2 linked regions of the Pedobacter ginsengisoli genome follow. The protein of the gene in region 2 binds, or shares a complex with, the protein of the main gene of each other region. Links are inferred from orthologs where the notes say so. Each region holds a gene or a part of one and is shown on either strand. Other genes may lie near its edges.

Evidence for each region.
Region 1: the proteins of tsaE (region 2) and tsaD are in contact, whole or in part, in a crystal structure (PDB 6N9A), measured with the Thermotoga maritima proteins. The link is inferred for Pedobacter ginsengisoli from one-to-one orthologs. Residues at the interface, in WP_004082108.1 of Thermotoga maritima: Leu37, Gly38, Lys46, Lys57, Val59, Lys60, Ser61, Thr63, Phe64, Thr65, Leu66, Met67, Val69, Pro71, Tyr82, Arg83, Leu84, Asp86, Asp88, Phe89, Asp93, Ile128, Asp130, Glu131, Arg134; in WP_004082750.1 of Thermotoga maritima: Cys10, Asp11, Arg49, His50, Leu82, Gly84, Gly135, Gly136, Glu154, Thr155, Leu156, Asp157, Asp158, Ser159, Glu162, Asp165, Lys166, Arg169, Leu170, Tyr175, Lys213, Thr214, Leu217, Tyr218, Gln221, Arg222, Asn324.

The regions. Positions count from the first base shown.
Region 1 is NZ_CP024091.1:3,616,849-3,627,605, forward strand. The notes cover bases 7,856-10,757. They hold tsaD (tRNA (adenosine(37)-N6)-threonylcarbamoyltransferase complex transferase subunit TsaD), read right to left. Parts: upstream 9,857-10,757; coding sequence 8,855-9,856; downstream 7,856-8,854. Other genes in these bases: recA (recombinase RecA), read left to right, coding at 7,856-8,543; CPT03_RS14910 (hypothetical protein), read right to left, coding at 8,612-8,836; CPT03_RS14920 (translocation/assembly module TamB domain-containing protein), read left to right, coding at 10,138-10,757. In the rest of the region: CPT03_RS14870 (cation:proton antiporter), read left to right, coding at 1-864; CPT03_RS14875 (DUF2157 domain-containing protein), read left to right, coding at 911-1,948; CPT03_RS14880 (LysE family transporter), read right to left, coding at 1,954-2,535; excinuclease ABC subunit UvrA, read right to left, coding at 2,589-5,390; CPT03_RS14890 (RNA polymerase sigma factor), read left to right, coding at 5,662-6,237; CPT03_RS14895 (hypothetical protein), read left to right, coding at 6,337-6,528; nth (endonuclease III), read left to right, coding at 6,731-7,411; more of recA, read left to right, coding at 7,530-7,855.
Region 2 is NZ_CP024091.1:4,449,775-4,460,384, reverse strand. Bases 2,628-5,382 are described here. They hold tsaE (tRNA (adenosine(37)-N6)-threonylcarbamoyltransferase complex ATPase subunit type 1 TsaE), read right to left. Parts: upstream 4,336-5,382; coding sequence 3,919-4,335; downstream 2,628-3,918. Other genes in these bases: CPT03_RS18530 (bifunctional response regulator/alkaline phosphatase family protein), read right to left, coding at 4,338-5,382; CPT03_RS18540 (alanine dehydrogenase), read right to left, coding at 2,628-3,851. Outside these bases: CPT03_RS18555 (aspartyl protease family protein), read right to left, coding at 1-567; CPT03_RS18550 (D-alanyl-D-alanine carboxypeptidase/D-alanyl-D-alanine-endopeptidase), read left to right, coding at 599-1,930; CPT03_RS18545 (M15 family metallopeptidase), read right to left, coding at 1,933-2,616; more of CPT03_RS18540, read right to left, coding at 2,625-2,627; more of CPT03_RS18530, read right to left, coding at 5,383-5,891; CPT03_RS18525 (HD domain-containing protein), read left to right, coding at 5,996-7,219; lpxD (UDP-3-O-(3-hydroxymyristoyl)glucosamine N-acyltransferase), read left to right, coding at 7,341-8,426; CPT03_RS18515 (bifunctional UDP-3-O-[3-hydroxymyristoyl] N-acetylglucosamine deacetylase/3-hydroxyacyl-ACP dehydratase), read left to right, coding at 8,416-9,828; lpxA (acyl-ACP--UDP-N-acetylglucosamine O-acyltransferase), read left to right, coding at 9,825-10,610. UniProt on the Escherichia coli protein: Required for the formation of a threonylcarbamoyl group on adenosine at position 37 (t(6)A37) in tRNAs that read codons beginning with adenine.

The sequences.
Region 1 (10,757 bases), 830 kb from region 2 along the record:
ATTAACGGCAACAATGGTATTGTTATTAGCCTAATCATGACCTTGTTTATCATGACGCCTTTTTTATGGGCACTGGCTATAAGGAGAATTGAAAAAAAGGCCTATTCGCATTTATGGCTTAATAAAAAATACACTCGCGGACCACTTGTTGCTCTTGAGGTTCTACGTATTGGATTAGCCATTTTCTTTGTTGGTATTTTAATTTATCAGTTCTATAGTACATGGATTTCAATTGTTATTGCAATAGCACTAATTGTATCTTGTATGTTCATTTTTTCGAGAAGACTACAGGGCTTTTACAACAAACTTGAAAGTAGATTTTTACTTAACCTTAATGCCAGAGAGGCTCAAAATGCACCGCCTGAAATTTTACCATGGGATACTCACCTGGTTGAGCTTTCGGTTGCCCCAGAATCAACACTTGTTGGAAAAACCCTTGTGGATTTATCAGTGAGGGAAAAGTACGGTGTTAATATTGCGCTTATTCAACGCGGAAAAATAATGATACCAACACCTGGCAGAAATGAACGTTTATATCCTAATGATAAAGTTCTGGTTATTGGAACTGATGATCAACTGGCCGCTATAAAGGAACTTTTTGAAGGAAGCATAGACGAGAACATGCAATCTAGTTTCCCTAAAGAGGATATGTCACTTCAAAAAATAGTGATTAATAGCAGCTCACCAGTGTACGGCCAAACCATCCGCAATTCGGGGATTCGGGAAATGACTCAGGGTCTGGTGGTTGGAATTGAAAGAAATGGAAACCGGATACTAAATCCCGATTCGACACTTATATTCGAAAACGGCGATATTGTTTGGATTGTAGGAAATAACAAGAAGGTTCCGGATTTGCTAAAGTAAGGCCTTGATTTTGATTTTACTATAACAGAGTGTACCTTGTACATTAATGAAAATTGATCAGGAAAAGAGTGACTTTTTAGATGAGATGCTAAATCACTGGCAAGAGGAGAATCTTTTGTCGCCGGATGATGTTAACAGATTACGTGGAAGTTATGAAACCAAAAGTTTTGACTGGCGACGTTTAGCTCAGTATTCTTTTTGGATAGCGATGGCTTGCGGAGTTATTTCGTTAGGTGCCCTGCTGATTGACAATAAAATTTTAAACTATCTGGAGCAGATTTTTACCGCCTCGGATGTGATGATTAGTATCTTATCAGCCATCGGTGCAGCTGTGCTATACTATTTCAGTTTTAAAAGAAAAAAGCTCAAATCGCACCTGGTATTTAGTAATGAAGCTTTGGTTTTTACTGCAGTAATGTTAACTGCCAATGCCATTGCTTATCTGGGTAAAGCCATAGATAATGGTAATTCGCACTTCTCTTTACTTATTTTAGCCTCTGTTTTTATTTACGGCATACTGGCTTATATTTTTAAATCAAGATTGATATGGGCATTTGTTCTGATATCACTAGGTGCCTGGTTTGGCACTGAAACGGGTTATCTGTCGCGCTGGAACTGGTATTTTGTAGGAATGAACTATCCGCTTCGCTTTGTGCTTTTTGGGCTATGCCTTACCGCCTTTTCTTTTATAATTAAAAACAATAAAAAGATGGGAATGTTTTTTCAGGTAAACTATGTTTGCGGCATGGTATATCTATTTGTTTCCCTTTGGCTGCTTTCGGTATTTGGAAACTTTGGATCATTGGAAGAATGGTATTCTGTAAGGCAAATTAGCTTGTTCTATTGGGCTTTATTATCTGCCGCATTTTGCCTCGTAAGCATCTATATAGGGTTGAAATACAGAGACGATATTGCAAGAGAGTTTGGAATTACCTTTCTGTTTATCAACTTGTATACAAGGTATTTTGAATACTTTTGGGATAGCTGGCACAAAGCACTTTTCTTTTGTGTACTGGCGGCTTCATTTTGGTTTATTGGCCGCAGGGCTGAAAAAATCTGGAACCTTGAGTTTTTAAAAAAGTAGGGCACCTATTTTATAAAGTGTATATACACTATTTTGCATACATGATAGGCTGATAAAGCAAAGAAAAGTAAGGCAATTCCTTTGTTTACTATATAACTGCTCAGTGCAAACTTTTCCTGTATATATTGGGCAAAGCGGGCAAAGCCATATAATGCCAGGCCGGCACCAATTCCTGATCCTATACTAAAAACAGACAAAGAAAGATAACCAATATCTATCCACTCGTGCGATATTAAATATGTTCCAACGAATAGCCAATATGGTATTTGCATTGGGTTAACAACACCTAAAAGCAAACCATATTTTATACTGTCCTTTTTCGAATAATCGGCTTTTGGCATCTCTTTACGTGACCTCCAGGTAATTACGCCTAATATTCCGAACATAAAAACCATGATAACATCAATAATGTTATCGAGCTGAATTTCGCTCGACAACCATTGCACAAAACGCATCACACCAAAAGTGAAAAGCATTTCGACAAGAGAAAATGCGCCAATAAAATATAAAGCCTGACGAATCCCTCTTGTTATTGTTATTTGAACTACGGTAAGATTAATATTACCTGGTGGGATGTATCCAACCATATTTAAAACTATCCCGAGAAAGAGTGTTAAAAAAAGCATGCGCGAAGATACAATTATTTCAAATGTGCTTTTAAATACTTAGCGGTATAACTCTCTTTTACCGGCAAAAGCTGTTCAGGCGTGCCTTCAAAAACAATATTACCACCTTTATCTCCCCCTTCCGGACCAATATCTATAACCCAATCTGCTGATTTTATCATGTCCATATTGTGTTCTATTACCAGAATTGTATTTCCTTGTTCTATTAAAGTATTCAAGGCAATAAGAAGCTTTTTAATATCATGAAAATGCAATCCAGTGGTAGGCTCATCAAATATAAATAGTGTTTTATTGGCGTTATTTCCTTTGATTAAGAATGAGGCAAGTTTAATGCGCTGCGCCTCTCCGCCAGATAGGGTATTGGATGACTGTCCCAAATGTACATATCCTAAACCTACATCTACCAGGGGTTGCAGTTTATGCAAAATTTTGGGCTCGTTTTTAAAGAAATCTACTGCTTCTTCGATTGTTAAATCCAAAATATCTGCAACGTTTTTATCCTGGTAGGTTACATCAAGCACCTGTTGCTTAAATCTACGACCTCCGCAAGTTTCGCATGGCAGATAAATATCGGCCATAAACTGCATTTCTATTTTTACCTCTCCCTCTCCCTGGCAAACATCGCAACGGCCACCTTCAACATTAAATGAGAATGCAGCGGGCTTTAAGCCTGAGGCTTTAGATGCAGGCAGCGCCGAAAACAGGGCTCTTACATCATCCCATGCCTTTACATAGGTTACAGGATTTGATCTTGATGAGCGGCCAATAGGATTCTGATCGACCATTTCAACCTGACTTACCAATTCATAATTGCCATAGATGCCATCGTATGCTCCTGTCTGCTCACCTGAGTAATTTCCGATTGCCTTTTGAAGCGCAGGATAAAGTATTTTTTTAATGAGACTTGTTTTTCCTGATCCGGAAACGCCACTCACTACCGTAAAAACACCCAAAGGGAATTTTACGTCTATGTTTTTAAGGTTATTTTCTCTTGCTCCTTTAATTAAAATATGGTCCTTCCATCCTCTTCTTTTTGCTGGAATAGCAATTTGCTCTTCACCTGAAAGGTATTTTCCTGTTAAGCTTTTCTTATCTTTTATGATCTGTTTATAGGTACCGCTAAATACCAGATTACCACCGTGAGTGCCTGCCTCTGGGCCTATGTCTATAATATAGTCGGCAGCTTTCATCATTTCTTCTTCATGCTCCACTACCAGTACCGTATTTCCTACATTTCTAAGAGATTCCAATACTTCTATTAGCTTATTTGTATCTCTTGGATGTAATCCGATACTTGGCTCATCAAGCACATACACTGAACCCACAAGGCTGCTACCCAATGATGTTGCCAGATTAATACGCTGAGATTCGCCTCCGGAAAGTGTATTTGACAACCTGTTAAGTGTTAAATAACCCAAACCAACATTATTAAGATAGAGTACACGGCTACTAACCTCGGCCAATAAACGTTTTGCTATTTTCTCGTCGTTAGCCGACAGGTTTAAATTATTAAAGAAATCAAGTATGGTTGATAAAGGCATCAGAACGATGTCAATAATCGACTTATCATTGATCTTTACATACGAAGCATCCTTACGTAATCGTGATCCCTTACAATCAGGACATGACGTCTTGCCCCGATATCTGGATAGCATTACGCGATATTGTATTTTAAAGGTTTGCTCCTCAAGTTCTTTAAAAAAAGCGTCTAATCCTTCAAAGTATTTATTACCAGTCCATAATAGCCTCTGTTCTTTTTCAGTTAGCTCATTGAATGGCCTGTGAATTGGGAAGTCGAATTTAGCGGCACTTTTAACCAGTTTATTTAACCACTCCTTCATTTTTTCCCCCCTCCATGGCGCAATTGCATTATCAAAAACACTTTTACTCTTATCAGGAATAACAAGGTCTTCATCAATACCTATTACGTTTCCATACCCCTCGCATCTTTTGCATGCGCCATATGGATTATTGAAACTAAAGAAATTTGGTGTAGGCTCATCAAAACGAATTCCATCAAGTTCAAAACGGTCACAGAAGTTTGTTAATTTCCCTTCATGCTCTACAAAACAGTCGCCCTTTCCTTCAAAGAAAGCAGTTTGAACTGAATCAGCAATACGGCTTAATGTTTCATCAGCTGAATTAACAACAATACGGTCAATCAGAATCCTGATTGTATTTTCATCTTTTAATTCGAAATCCTTGAATGTTTCATCTTCCAGAATTGCTTCAATCTTCTGAATTTTATCCTGATAGGAAACCCTTAGAAAACCTTTTTGTAAAAGTACAGCCAGCTCTTCCTTTACAGACCTGTTATTGTGCGGGAATAATGGACAAAATATAGTAACGGTACTTTCATCATCCATGTTAGATATAAAATCAACAACTGTAGTAACGGTATCTTTTTTTACTACTTTACCGGAAATTGGAGAATATGTTTTCCCTATTCTGGAGAACAGAAGTTTAAGATAATCATATATTTCAGTTGAAGTGCCAACAGTAGAGCGAGGGTTTGAGGTAATAACCTTTTGTTCAATTGCTATAGCCGGAGCTATTCCTTTTATGTAATCAACATCAGGTTTGTTCATCCTCCCCATAAATTGGCGGGCATAGGAAGACAAGCTCTCTACATATCTTCTCTGGCCTTCGGCATATAGTGTGTCAAATGCCAAAGATGACTTGCCTGACCCTGACATTCCGGTAATAACTACCAGTTTGTTTTTTGGAATAGCTACATCAATATTTTTAAGATTGTGAACTCTGGCACCTTTTATGATAATATTTTTGTGTGGATCTTTGTCGATTTCGTTATTCATTGATTTCGTGATAGAATACTGCTAATATACCTCAAAAAACGAATATTTGTTTTTTTGGGAGGATGCAAAAATAAGGCTCTGAGACCACTTTTATTTTTTTTTAACACTTTTTCTATTGAATTCTAATAAAAAAATGCTTCTTTTGAAACTAATTAACTGAACAACATACACCACCATCATAAAAACCAATAGGAGAAATAATATCGAAACAAACATCTACTAAGTATTTTTTTGGCATTTAACAGCAAGGGAATTTAGTTAGGATACTCCTATGAAATTACAACAATATAGTGATCAGGATTTGGTTAAGTTATACCTTACCGGCAATGAGGCCGTTTTGGAAGAACTTTTAAGAAGACACAAATCAAAAATTTATACATCAATCTATTTATTGGTTAAAGACCAGTATTTAGCAGAAGATATATTTCAAGATGCCTTTATTAAGGTAATTAACACATTAAGATCTGGACGTTATAACGAAGAAGGTAAATTTTTACCATGGGTAATGCGTATTGCACATAACCTTGTGATAGATTACTTTAGACGTGAAAAACGAGGACCAGTTATTACAAGTGCCGATGGCACCGATGTATTTAATATGCTTCAGTTTCATGAAGAAAGTGCAGAAGATAGAATTTTAAGAGAACAAACCCATTTTGATTTAAGGGCCATGATTCACTTATTACCTGACGATCAGAAAGAAGTATTGATAATGCGTCATTATGCTGACCTTAGCTTTAAGGAAATAGCTGACCTAACCGATGTAAGCATAAACACTGCATTAGGCCGTATGAGGTATGCTTTGAGCAATCTTCGGAAAATGATGAAGGTGAAAGAAATATCCTGATATCAGTAGAAAAAAGAAAATATAAAAAATTGTTGTTTGGGTTAAAATAAATTAATAACAATAGCGTTAATTAGTAAAACTAATATACGTTTATTGCTTATGATGGAAACCTCTACTTCAGTTAACAAACTAAATTACGAACAGAAAAAACAGGAGATGATTCCTGCAAATGATGTTGAACCACAGGATTTACAGTTCTATGAGAACATTAAATCGCAACTGGATAGCTTAGCTAAAAACCCTTCTGAAACAACAATTTCGAAGATTTTAGCCTATTCCAGAGCCAAGTAATTTAAGAAACGAAAAAAAGCTGCTAAAAATTTAGCAGCTTTTTTTTTATTCCTTTAATGAAATTCATTATATCCAAAAAGGAAATAACAATCCATTTTGTCGTTTTGAAAACTATGAATGTCGTTAAAATGAAATTAAGCCAGTTACTATTTCTGAGATATATTAAATTGAAAATTAAAGGCAAAAATATCTAAGTTTGTAGATGCTCAAAAAAGAAAGATATAAGCTTTTTGTGGCCCATTTTTCTGCAAAGCAACCAGATGCCGAAACAGAATTGCACTACAACAATCCATTTCAATTACTGATAGCAGTAATCTTATCTGCTCAGTGTACTGATAAAAGAATAAATCAGGTAACACCTGCATTGTTTAAGCGCTTTCCGGATGCCAGATCTTTGGCTGATGTTACACCCGATATTGTTTTCGATTATATCAGAAGTGTTAGCTACCCGAATAACAAGGCTAAACATTTGGTTGGTATGGCTAAAATGCTGCTTAACGACTTTAATAACGAAGTCCCATCTGATGTGAATGATTTACAGAAAATGCCTGGTGTTGGAAGAAAAACAGCAAATGTTATAGCTTCTGTTATCTATAATGCACCCGCTATGGCGGTTGATACACACGTTTTCAGGGTTGCAAACAGGATTGGATTAACTACCGGAAAAACTCCACTAACTGTAGAAAAAGACTTAGTTAAGAATTTGCCTGAAGAAACAATACATGTTGCACACCATTGGCTGATATTGCATGGCAGGTATATATGTGTGGCAAGATCTCCAAAGTGTAGTATCTGCGAAATCACAAGTTTTTGCAAATATTATCAAAACACGAATAAAATAACTAAAATATTTAGTGATTCAGAACCCTCAATAAAAAAATAATAATTTTATTTGCTATTTTAAATTAAATAATAGTTATGTTTGCTAACATAATTAGTAAAAAGAAAATCATTTTACGTTAAGAAATGTAAGTCATTACTTTCTTGCAGAATTAAATAATATGAGCACAAACGCAGACAAATTAAAAGCATTACAACTTACTTTAGATAAGTTAGAAAAATCATATGGTAAAGGCACCGTTATGAAATTGGGTGACAATGCTGTAGAACCAACAGAATCTATTTCAACCGGTTCTATTAGTTTAGATATTGCCTTAGGCATTGGCGGAGTACCAAAAGGAAGAATTATTGAAATATATGGCCCTGAATCTTCAGGTAAGACAACTTTAGCAACTCATATTATTGCTGAAGCACAAAAAAAAGGTGGTTTAGCAGCTATTGTTGATGCCGAACACGCATTTGATAAAGGCTATGCAAAAAAACTGGGTGTAGATGTAGATAACCTATTAATTTCACAACCAGATAATGGTGAACAGGCTTTAGAAATTGCTGATAATTTAATCAGATCAGGAGCTATTGATGTAATTGTGATCGACTCCGTTGCCGCTTTAGTTCCTAAAGCTGAGATTGAAGGTGAAATGGGAGATTCAAGAATGGGGCTTCAAGCTCGTTTAATGTCGCAGGCTTTGCGTAAATTAACAGGAACCATCTCTAAAACCGGATGCTGCTGCATTTTTATCAACCAGTTACGCGAAAAGATTGGTGTAATGTTTGGTAATCCTGAAACTACCACTGGCGGTAATGCTTTAAAGTTCTATGCATCTGTACGCTTAGATATTCGCAGAACTTCTCAGATTAAAGATTCTGACGAGGTTGCAGGTAACAGGGTTAAAGTGAAAATTGTTAAAAACAAGGTTGCCCCTCCTTTCCGTATCGCTGAATTTGACATTATGTTTGGTGAAGGTATATCTAAAACAGGTGAAATTATTGATTTAGGTGTTGACTTTAACATCATCAAAAAAGCAGGCTCGTGGTTCTCTTATGGAGAAACCAAACTTGGTCAGGGTAGGGATGCGGTTAAGCAGTTATTACTGGATAACCCTGAATTATCTGAAGAAATTGAAGCAAAAATCAGAGCTGAAGTTACCGGTGAAAAGTTGGAAGAGAACGCTTAAATTATACTCATTAAATAAAAAGAAGGGGGATTTTGAACAAAATCCCCCTTCTTTTTATTTAAGCTTTTTTACTTATAGCTTGGAGCTTGACTATCTGGTGCCATTCCGGGAGTATTCTTCTCCATAAAGTGGGTGTCTATCTTAACAATAGCAATAATTGCTATGATAGTCATCATCACCAAAACAACAAGACCAATATAGTTCCTATTTTTATCTTTCTTAATTAACCATATTAAAAAGATGATTAATGGCAAAAGCATTAAACCAAAGAAAACAAAACTCATTACACCCATAATTATACCTTTTATATATTAAAATTCCATTCTGGACAAAGGTGCAACATCTTGCTGCACAAAATCCTTATTTAAATACTTGTAATAACCAGCAATAGCAATCATACCCGCATTATCTGTGCAATACTGAAATGCCGGTATAAATACCTTCCAGTTTAGTTCCTCTGCCATGGCAGTTAATCCTGCCCTTAATCCACTATTAGCAGATACTCCCCCCGCAATAGCTATATCCTTAATTCCGTACTGCTTTGCAGCCTTCTTTAATTTATTTAACAGTATATAAACTATACTATGTTGAACGGAAGCGCAAATATCATTTAGGTTCTCGGAAATAAAGTTTGGATTCTCTTTCTCCTGATTCCTGATAAAATACAAAATAGAGGTTTTAAACCCGCTGAAGCTATAATTGAGGTCTTTAATTTGGGGTTCGCCAAACTTGTAAGCCAAAGGATTTCCCAGGGCAGCATACTTATCTATTAGTGGCCCACCGGGATAAGGTAAATTTAAAATCTTAGCTGTTTTATCAAATGCCTCACCTGCGGCATCATCTAGTGTCTCACCAACTATCTCCATATCAAAATGGCTTCGCACCACAACAATTTGAGTATGTCCACCAGATACCGTTAAGCATATAAATGGAAAGCTAGGTTTTGGATCATCAATAAAGTGCGCCAATATATGAGCGTGCATATGATTTACTGATATCAGAGGCAGATCTAACGCTAACGCAAATGACTTTGCAAAGGAAACCCCTACCAGAAGTGAGCCTAATAATCCGGGGCCTTGAGTAAAAGCAACGGCGTTTAACTCCTTTTTACTAACTTTAGCATCACTTAATGCTTGTTGTATTACCGGGACGATATTTTGCTGATGAACCCTTGAAGCTAATTCAGGAATTACACCACCATAATTTTGATGAATTGTTTGGTTTGCAATAACATTGGCAGTAATTTTGCCGTTGTTACATATAGCAACAGAGGTTTCATCGCAGGAAGATTCTATAGCAAGTATTACAGACACGTTTATTATTATTAAGCTACAAAATTATTAAAAAACTATTAAAAATACTTCTTTGGGTCGTTGCATCGGTATTATTACTTGCCGGTGTCATTCTTTTTGCAATCCAATTTAAGCCCATTCAAACTTTTGTAGCTAAAAAAGCGGCAGCATACTTATCTAAAGAGCTTAATACGACAATCTCCTTAACGGGTATCTATATAAAACCATTTAAGTATGTTGTTATAGAGAACCTGATTGTATTAGATCAGCAGAAAGATACCATACTTAACACGCCTAAATTTTTGGTTGATATTAATCAGCTTTCGCTTAAAAAACGTATAGTTGACATCAATACAGTACAAATTAATAATGGTTCTTTCTTTTTAAAATCTTATAAAGACAGATCTACCAATCTTGATTTTATTATTGACTACTTTGATTCCGGTCCCCCAAAGGTTAAAACTAAAAAGAAACCTTACAAAATATCTTTCGATAGGGTAATTCTGAACAACATTAGTTTTAAATATAAAAACTTAAGGATCGATACAGTAATAAAAGGGGTAAACTTTGATGATGTTTATCTGACTAGTTTTAATGGAATTTTTGAAAAATTAAATACTACAGACCATATCCTTCAGGCAGATATTAAAAACCTGACCTTTAAAGAAAAAAGTGGTTTCTATTTAAAGAACCTTACTGCATTTACTACTGTGGATACCAATGGCATTGAGCTAAAAAATCTAATGCTGGTTACTAACAAAAGTAGGCTATCTGATTACTTCCAGATGCGGTTTAATAAGTACCGCGACTTTAGGGACTATGTGAATAAGGTGAGAATGAAAGCCGATTTCAAGAACAGCTATCTTTCTTCGCGCGATGTGGCCTATTTTGCACCTGAACTGGATCAAATGAATCTCGAGAT
Region 2 (10,610 bases):
TAAAGGGATTATATCTCCTTTTATCTTCTTTTTAGTGCCGGGTAAACTAAAGACTACTCTTTTAGAAGAGTAGTTTATTTCGACGGTAAAGCTATTGAAGAAATAGTAACCGAGTAGACCATAAACTTTGACACCCATGTAATTTGATAGGCCTAAAATATCTGTTTTCAATATAGCAGTAGGGATATAATCGATGGATGCTTTACCGACTCTTGCTGACACTTGATTGGTTAGAAATGCATCAATCTCTATTCCTTTTCCGAGGCCGGTTATTTTGATGGGGCGAAGATCGCTTAGGCGAAGATCATTAATAATTGTTGTGTCTGTGATTACTAATGGGCCTACACCGGTATCAAGAATGAAGTTATATGGGCCTTTGTCATTGATGTATATCGGAATAATAACAAGGTTTCGGATAAGGTTAAAGTTGACGGCATTTTTAGTACGGGTGCCATTAAAGCTAAATTGTTGCGCTTTTAAGCTATATAAGCAGCAAAATCCAAATATTATGGAGAGGGGAATAACTTTAAAGAAAAAGAAATTAACAGCACGCATTCGCGAATTCATTTAAACTAATTTAAGTAAATTAGTAGTTAGTATGTGTAAATCTGATTTTAAAATTAAAGGCATATTTGTTTTATTGACTGCGTGCGCAGGCTTTTTTTTAAGTGGGTGTTCTGTTAATCATCGTGTAGCAAAAGGGGTTAATAGCCTCTTTAAGCATTCTGAGGTGCTAAAAAAACACTATGTGGGGTTTGCTTTATACGATATGTCGACAGATAAAATTCTGTTTGAAAATAACGCTGATAAATATTTCACTCCGGCATCAAACACCAAATTATTTACCTTTTATGGAGGTTTAAAAATGATTCCGGATTCAGTTCCTGCTTTAAGGTACGTTGAGCATGGAGATTCCCTGATATTCTGGGGGACCGGAGACCCATCTTTTTTACATGCAAAGCTCAAAGGAAACAAGGCTTTTAACTTTTTAAAAATGAGCAATAAGCGACTTTACTTTGCCTCAGGAAGGTATAAAGGAGAGTTTTACGGGAGTGGATGGCAGTGGGATGACTACAACGATTATTATCAGGCTGAAATAAATGAGCTTCCTATTATGGGAAATCTGGTTGAAGTAAATGAATTGAATGGCAAACTGAATGTTTCGCCTATGTTATTTGCCGATTGTGTGAATCAGGATTCGTCAATAAGGGATACCTCTTTTCTGGTAAAACGGAATTTTAATGAGAATAGATTTAACTACCCGCCTATAAAGGTGCCTAAGGGATATTCACAGGCAGTGCCATATAAGGTTAGCCTGTCTACAACGTTAGCGATGTTGTCTGATACATTAGGGAAAAAAATTGAGCTTATTCACATGAATATGCCATCAGACGCGGCGACACTTTATTCTTTAAAATCTGACTCGGTTTTTAAGGAGATGATGATTCCGAGTGATAATTTTATTGCTGAGCAGCTACTTTTGGTATATTCTAATCTGCTTGGACAAGATTTAAGTGGGGAGGGAGCAATTAGATACATTGCAAAAAACTATTTAAAAGAGTTACCGGATAAGCCGGTGTGGGTTGATGGCTCTGGTCTTTCTAGATATAATTTGTTTACCCCAAGGGACATTATAAAGCTTCTGGAGTTAATTTATAACCAGGTTAATGATAAGGAACGGTTATTTGCCATGCTGCCGGCAGGAGGGAAAAGAGGAACCTTAAAAAATGCTTATCCAAAAACGAATAACCCTTTTGTTTTTGGTAAAACGGGAACACTGTCGAATGTGCACTGCCAGAGCGGTTATGTTGTGACCAAAAAGAAGAAGATATACCTGTTCTCTTTTATGAACAATAATTTTGTTTCATCTACTGTCGGGGTTAGAGAGGAGATGGGCAAAATTATAAGTTATATTCACGAGAATTTTTAGGATTATAGGCTTTCAAACGGGATGTCCATAAGCGCATAGTTCTTCCATCCGATGAAATCGAAATGCCACCATTCATTTTTTATTACACGGAAACCATAAGCTTGCATTGTTGTAATTAATAATGTTCTGTTTTTTATTACCTGGGGCGGTAGGTTTGAATAGGATGGCGAGGCCTGCTCGGCAAAGCTGTCGTATGGGGTTGGCATTTGCAGCTCTTTTCCGGTTTTTAAATCAATCAGGGTGAGGTCAACAGCACATCCACGATTATGTTTAGAGCCTTTTTTGGGGTTGGCAACAAAGTTTTTATTCAGGGCTTTTTGATAGAATGCCAGTGTGATGGCATATGGCCGGTACGCATCGAAGATTTTTAGGCCATAGCCTTTTTTGTTAAGGACTAATTGTATCTTTTTTAGCTGTGTAACAACAGGCTTTCTGGCAAAAGCGCGGGCCTCTTTGTACATAACCTGATTCATGAAATTATTTTTGGTGGCGTACTTAATGTCGAGCTTAATATTTGGAATTTCCCTTTTGATTTCTATGAGTTCGTTTTGCGGGTTTTTAGCATAGGATGCCTTGTAGTCTTTATCTGAGCCAATGACCTGTAAGCCATAAGGATTGCCTTTGTATTGCTGGGCCGAGATAAAGAAAGGGCAGAGCAAGAACAATAAATACAGGTACTGTTTCATTTTCAAGACTACTGATTTGAGACCATAAGCAGTTCAATATCTTTGTACGGAAGATTGTACATGTTTGCAAGATCTTTGTTGGTTAGATGCCCCTGATAGATATACAGCGCCTCCCGGATTCCGGGCTTGCTCCAAACCATATTCATGAGTCCGCCCATGTCGCCAATGTCTAAAAGAATGGGGGTAAATATATTTGTAAGTGCGTATGATGCTGTTCTTGGTACTCTGGACGCAATATTAGGGACACAATAATGGATCACATCGTGTTTCCTGAATACAGGATCTTTATGGTTTGTGACTGTAGAGGTTTCGAAGCAGCCGCCCTGGTCAATACTTACATCGATTACGACAGAGTTGGATTTCATTCGGGATACAGTTTCTTCCATTACAATACACGGGCTTCTTCCATGGGTAGCTCTGATTGCGCCTATAACGACATCACAGGTAGTAATTGCTTTTCCAAGAACTATTGGCTGCATTACAGAGGTAAAAACGCGACTGCCCAGGTTGTTTTGTAGGCGTCGCAGGCGATAAATAGAGCTATCAAACACTTTTACCTCGGCACCTAAAGCAAGAGCTGTACGGGCGGCATATTCGCCAACCGTACCGGCACCAAGAATAACAATTTCGGTTGGAGGAACTCCTGTGAAGCCACCTAGCATCAGGCCTTTTCCTCCTGTTACATTGCTCAGGTATTCTGCCGCAATAAGAATAGACGTTGCGCCAACAATTTCGCTCATTGCCCGTACTACGCTTAGAATATTTCCTTCATCCCTCAGGTTTTCAAAGCAGATGGCATTGATTTTTTTATTAAGAAGGGCTTTTAGATAGCTTTCTTTCAAGCCTCCCATTTGAAGGGCCGAAATCAACGTTTGCCCCTTGTGCATTAACGCAACTTCTTCTAAAGTAGGTGGGGCTATTTTTACCAGTATATCGGCATTAAAAACATCTTTTTTATTAAATGAAATTATTGCCCCCTGCTCGCTGTAATCTTTATCTGAGAAATTTGAGCCAACACCAGCACCTGTTTCTATAATTACTTTATGCCCGTTGTTAATTAAAAGAGCAACAGATAATGGGGTAAGGGCTATTCGGTTTTCCTGAAATGAGATTTCTTTTGGAATGCCAATATACAAACTATTGCTTTTCTGACGGGTTTCTAACATTGTCTCTTTGGGCTGTAAAAGCCCTTTTTGAGCAATTGAGGCCATACCTTCGCGTAATCCTGTAGCCATATTTGTTTATGAGATATTTTAGCTTGAAATTAAGAAAAAAATAACCTAATAATCAGGGTCTGCTATTTTATATTTTATTGATGGACAGTAATCTTTCGTTTTCATTAATCATTTTGATCTCAACTTTTATATAATGTTCAGGTAATAGTTCCTCAACTTTTTCTGGCCACTCGATAAAGCAGGTATTTCCTGAAAAGAAGTATTCTTCATAGCCAATATCATATGCCTCCTGAAGGTTTTTGATACGGTAAAAATCAAAATGATAAAAGGTTTTGCCTTTTCCTTCATATTCATTTACGATGGAGAATGTGGGGCTGGAAACCAGCTCTTTTACACCAAGTGCTTTAGTTAAAGCCTTGATGAAAGTAGTTTTGCCGGCGCCCATATCACCTTCAAAAACAAATATTTTTTCTGTTCCGGCAAAATCTAAGAGCGAAATAGCGGCCTGGTCTAAATCAGATAAACTGTTAACATTAATATTCATTATTATCTTGAGCTGTAAGTTGCAATTGGTATTATCATTTCTTCTAATGAAATACCTCCGTGCTGAAAGGTTTCATTGTAATAGTTTACGAACTGGTTGTAATTGTTCTGGTAAACAAAATAACGATCTTCTTTTGCGAATATATAATTAGAGCTGATATTAATTTTAGGCAATTGAGCTTCGTGCGGGTTTTTAATAAGAAAAACTTCTTTTGGATTAAAGTTAAGGTTGCGCCCCTGTTTGTAACGGAGGTTTGTGTTGGTGTTTCTGTCTCCAATAACTTTGCTTGGGTGTTTTACCCGAATGGTTCCATGATCAGTTGTAATGATAACTTTAACATTTTTCTGAGATATTTTTTTCAAAAGGTCCATTAATGGCGAATGCTCAAACCACGACAAAGTTAAAGAGCGGTAAGCAGCATCGTCATTAGCCAGTTCCCGAATCATTTGCATGTCAGTTCTGGCATGCGATAGCATGTCTACGAAATTATAAACAATAGCATTGAACTCATTTTGCAGGAGATTGTTTACTTGCTCATTAAGGGCTTTCCCGTCATCATATGTTAATATTTTGTTGTAACTGAATTTACAATCTTTACGCAGGCTACGCTTAATCTGATCTGCTAAAAATGTGCCTTCATGCAGGTTTTTCCCGCCCTCATCGTCGTCATTTTGCCATAATCCGGGAAAGCGTTTTTCCATTTCGAGCGGCATTAGGCCTGAAAATATCGAATTTCGCGCATACTGGGTTGCAGTGGGCAAAATACTTGAATAAGTATCTTCTTCATCTAGGCGGAAGTGCTCGCTAATCAGAGGATTAATAATGCGCCATTGGTCATATCTTAAATTATCAATTAGGATAAAAAAGACAGGGACATTGTTATTAATTAATGGGAATGCCTTTTTCTTCAACAGATCATTGGAAAGCAGAGGAGCTTTGCCTTTGCCATTGACCCACCCGAGGTAATGATCTTCAATAAATTTTGAGAATTGCATGTTTGCCTCCGACTTTTGCATTGTCAGAATTTCGTGCATTTGCGGGTCATCTAGCTTCTCTAGCTCTAGCTCCCAAAATACCAGCTTTTTATAAACATCTACCCACTCTTCATAACTTAGCTTATCATTTAAGGTCATGCCTAATCGCCTAAAGTCTTGCTGATAGGCCATGGATGTTCTTTCGCTTACGAGACGCTTATTGTCGATTATTTTCTTGATCGTTAGCAATACCTGCTTAGGATTAACTGGCTTGATAAGGTAGTCGTCTATTTTAGACCCAATTGCATCTTCCATTAAGTTTTCTTCTTCACTTTTGGTTATGAGGACAACGGGGACATCATTTCTGATGTTTTTTATAGCAGTTAGCGTTTCAAGGCCACTCAATCCGGGCATATTTTCATCTAGAAAAACCAGATCAAAGTGTTCTTTCCCAAATGCTTCAAGGGCATCATTGCCATTTGTGTAAGTGGTAACATGATATCCTTTTTCGTTTAACAGCAGTATATGTGGTTTTAATAAGTTTATCTCATCATCGGCCCATAGAATCTTGGTTTCCTGCATTATCGTATTTATATAATGTGAATTTATTTGTCAAAAAGAGAGAGTGTCTTTCTTACTATGGATAAAAATAGCAATTTTTGTACCGTATAATTTATTTTTAAGGATTGAACAAAAAGAAAATAATAAATGATCCGGTTTATGGTTTCATAAATATTCCTTCAGAAATAGTCTTTGATCTGATATCTCATCCCTATTTTCAGCGATTGAGATATATAAAGCAATTGGGAATGACCCATTTGGTGTATCCGGGAGCATTACATACCCGTTTTCACCATGCTTTAGGGGCAATGCATCTTATGGGGTTGGCTATTGAAATTTTAAGAAGCAAAGGGCATAAGATAAATAGTGAAGAAGAAGAGGCTGCCACAATTGCTATCTTGTTACATGACATCGGACATGGTCCTTTTTCTCATGCGCTGGAGTATTCACTGGCTCATGGAATAAAGCATGAAGACATTTCCATGCTAATTATGGAAAAGCTAAATGCTGAATTTGGGGGGAGACTAACGCCTGCAATTGATATTTTTAAAGGTAAATACCACAAGAAATTTCTGGCTCAGCTGGTCTCAGGACAGTTAGATCTTGATAGAATGGATTACCTGAACCGGGATAGTTTTTTTACCGGAGTAAGCGAAGGGGTAATTAGTTTTGATCGGATCATTAAAATGTTTAATGTGCTGGATGACAATCTTGTAATTGAAGAAAAGGGCATTTATTCGATAGAGAACTTTCTGATCTCAAGAAGATTGATGTATTGGCAGGTTTATTTACATAAAACTGTTATTGCAGGAGAAATGGTGCTGGTGAAAATTTTAAAGCGAGCAAAGGAATTGGCCGCACGAGGAGAAGCCCTTTTTGCTACGCCTGCACTACAGCATTTTTTGATAAATGATGTTACGGAAGCAGATTTCTTTTCGGAAGACATTCACTTATCCATGTTTGTACAGCTAGACGATCAGGACATTTTTGCTTCAATAAAGGTTTGGCGCAATCACGGTGATAGAATACTGGCACAGTTGTGCAAAATGCTCACTAACAGGAACCTTTATAAGGTTGAGATTACAAATGATGCTCCAGATCAGAACAGAGTGGATGTACTTAAGGAGAACACCGCAGAATTTTTAAATCTTATTGGTGATGAAGTGTCTTATTTTGTTTTTACAGATGTGGTAAGAAATAGGGCTTATGATGCCGGAAACAGCAATATAAACATTTTATTAAAAAACAATATCATAATTGATATTGCAAAAGCATCAGATTTATCTAACTTAGAATCTTTAGACAAAACAGTGAAAAAGCACATACTTTGCTACCCAAGAATTATTTAGCATATTTTAACAAAATAATTAATTTTTAATCCCGTTTTTAGTTTTTTAAAACTAATTATGGAATTGTAATAACCTAAATAGGTTTATTTGTTCATATCAATTTAACATATAACTTTGTAAAATGCAATTTACTGCCAAGCAGATAAGCGAATTTATAAATGGCACCATTGAGGGCGACGAAAATGTAAAAGTCGAAGAGCTTTCTAAAATAGAAGATGGCAAGCCGGGATCTTTATGCTTTTTGTCAAACCCCAAATATGAGAACTATTTATATTCTACCAATGCTTCTGTAGTTATTGTTAGTAAGGAATTTTTACCGTCACAACCTGTAAAAAGCACTTTAATAAAAGTTTCAGATCCTTATAGTGCATTTTCTGTTCTGTTAGACAGGTACAATGAAGTGATAAGTCAGGTTAGCGAATCATCCGGTGTTGAGCAACCTTCTTTTGTTCACCCGACCGTAAAACTGGGCAAAAATGTCTTTATCGCGGCGTTCTCTTATATAGCTGAGAATGTTGAAATAGGAGACAACACCAAAATATTAGCACAGGTCTATGTTGGGCCCGACACAAAAATTGGATCAGGATGCACACTTTTCCCCGGGGTTAAGGTTTATAACCGGTCTGTTATTGGTAATCGTGTTTTTATACATGCCAATACTGTAGTGGGTAGCGATGGATTTGGATTTGCACCACAGGCGGATGGAACCTATTCAAAAATTGCTCAAATTGGCAATGTGGTTATTGAAGATGATGTTGAGATTGGTGCAAATACTACAATTGACCGGGCAACAATGGGCTCAACTTTTATTAGAAAAGGAGTTAAACTGGACAATTTGATTCAAATTGCTCATAATGTTGATGTTGGTGAACATAGCGTTGTGGCTGCACAAACCGGTATATCTGGAAGTACCAAGCTGGGCGAAAAATCAGTAGTGGGAGGTCAGGTAGGAATAGCAGGCCATCTTTCATTAGCGAAAGGAACGCAAATTGGCGCTCAGGCTGGCATTAATTTTAGTATATCAGAAGAGAATAAACAGTGGCATGGCAGTCCTGCCCAGCCTTTAAGAGATTGGATGCGCGCATCTGTAATATTTAAACAGTTGCCTGCTGTTGAAAAAAGAATAGCAGCTTTAGAAACAACTATCGCCCAACTAAGAGCGGTAATTGAACAAAATAGTACAATACAGAATAATAATGAACGTTAAGCAAAAGACCATTAAAAACGAAGTTTCCGTAAAGGGTGTAGGCCTGCATACCGGAGCAAATGTCACATTAACTTTTTGTCCGGCCCCTGAGAATCATGGATTTAAATTCCAAAGGATAGATTTGCCGGGAGCACCAATAGTGGATGCAGATTGTGATAATGTTACCGATACTGCACGAGGGACTACTATTTCGCAGAACGGAGCTAGTGTAAGTACCGTTGAGCATGTTATGGCATCGCTTGTGGGAATGGATCTGGATAATGTGCTTATGAAAGTGGATGGTCCTGAAACACCAATTATGGATGGTAGCGCAATTCTATTTTTAGATGCACTTGAGGCTGCAGGAATACAGCAACAGGAGGTTGATAGGGAGTATTTTCAAATACCACATAATATAACATATACTGAGCCGGATAGAAAAGTTGAAATTGTTGCAATGCCACTTGACGACTACAGGTTTACCTGTATGATAGACTATAATTCACCGGTTTTAGGAAGTCAGCATGCAGGAATTTCAAGTATTGCAGAGTTCAAAAAAGAAATCGCATCATGCAGAACTTTTTGCTTTTTACACGAACTTGAATATCAATTACAGAATAACTTGATTAAAGGTGGCGATTTAAATAATGCCATAGTTATTGTAGATAAAGAAGTTACAAAGGAGGAATTAGACCATTTAGCAACTATTTTTAATAGAAAGGCTATGGAGGTTGCCCCACAAGGAATTCTAAATAATATGGAATTAAGGTATCAAAACGAGCCTGCCAGACACAAATTGTTAGATATGATTGGTGATTTGGCGCTTGTTGGTATACATTTGAAAGGCCATATTATGGCTGCCCGCCCAGGTCATGCCGCAAATGTTGCTTTTGCAAAAAAGATTAAAGCAGCAATCAAAAAAGAAAAAAATAAAAAGGTACAGCATGTTTATGACCCATCGGTAAAGCCGCTTTATGATGTGGTTCAGATCATGGATATTTTACCACATAGGCAGCCTTTTTTATTTATAGATAAAATATTGGAACTTTCTAAGACACACGTAGTTGGTGTTAAGAATGTAACCATGAACGAAGAGTTTTTTAAAGGGCATTTTCCTGGAGCCCCGGTATTTCCTGGGGTAATTCAAATTGAGGCAATGGCTCAAACCGGAGGTATTTTGGTTTTGAGTACTGTTCCTGATCCAAGAAATTACCTTACTTTGTTTTTAAAAATAGATAATGTACGCTTTAGAGCTCAGGTGTCCCCAGGGGATACCATTGTCTTCAGATGCGATTTGATGGAACCAATCAGAAGGGGAATTGCCCAGATGAAAGGCGTTGGAATGGTAGGAGGCAAAGTAGTTGTTGAAGCGGAGATGATGGCACAAATTATAAAAGTTAAAGATAGCGAACCGACAACATGATACAACCCCTAGCGTATATACACCCTCAGGCAAAAATTGCCGATAATGTGGTAATAGAGCCTTTTGCAGTGATACATAAGGACGTGGAGATTGGTGAGGGAACCTGGATAGGTTCGAATGTCGTTATTATGGATGGCGCTCGCATTGGAAAGAACTGCCGGGTTTTTCCAGGCTCAGTGATTTCAGGTGTGCCTCAGGATTTAAAGTTCGCCGGAGAGGTAACTACTGCCGAAATTGGCGATAATACAACCATCAGAGAGTGTGTTACTATAAACAGAGGAACAAAAGATAAATGGAAAACTGTAATAGGCAGCAATTGTCTTATTCAGGCTTATTCTCACATTGCTCACGATTGCGAAGTTGGAGATTACTGCATATTTTCGAACAGCACAACTTTAGCTGGCCACATCACAATTGGTAATTATGTAGTATTGGCGGGTTTGGTGGCTATTCATCAATTTGTTAAAGTTGGAGCCCACGCATTTGTTACAGGGGGTTCCCTGGTAAGAAAGGATGTCCCCCCTTATGTTAAAGCCGCCAGAGAGCCCCTTTCATATGCAGGGATTAACTCTGTAGGTTTGAGAAGAAGAGGTTTCTCTTCTGAGAAAATTAACGAGATACAAGAAATTTACAGGGTTTTATTTGTTAAACATAACAACGTTACCAAAGCTCTGGATATGATTGAAGCAGAATTTATACCAACGGAGATCCGTGATGAAATAGTTGATTTTATAAGAAACTCAAACAGAGGTGTAATGAAGGGCTTTGGGTCTGGTAGTTAA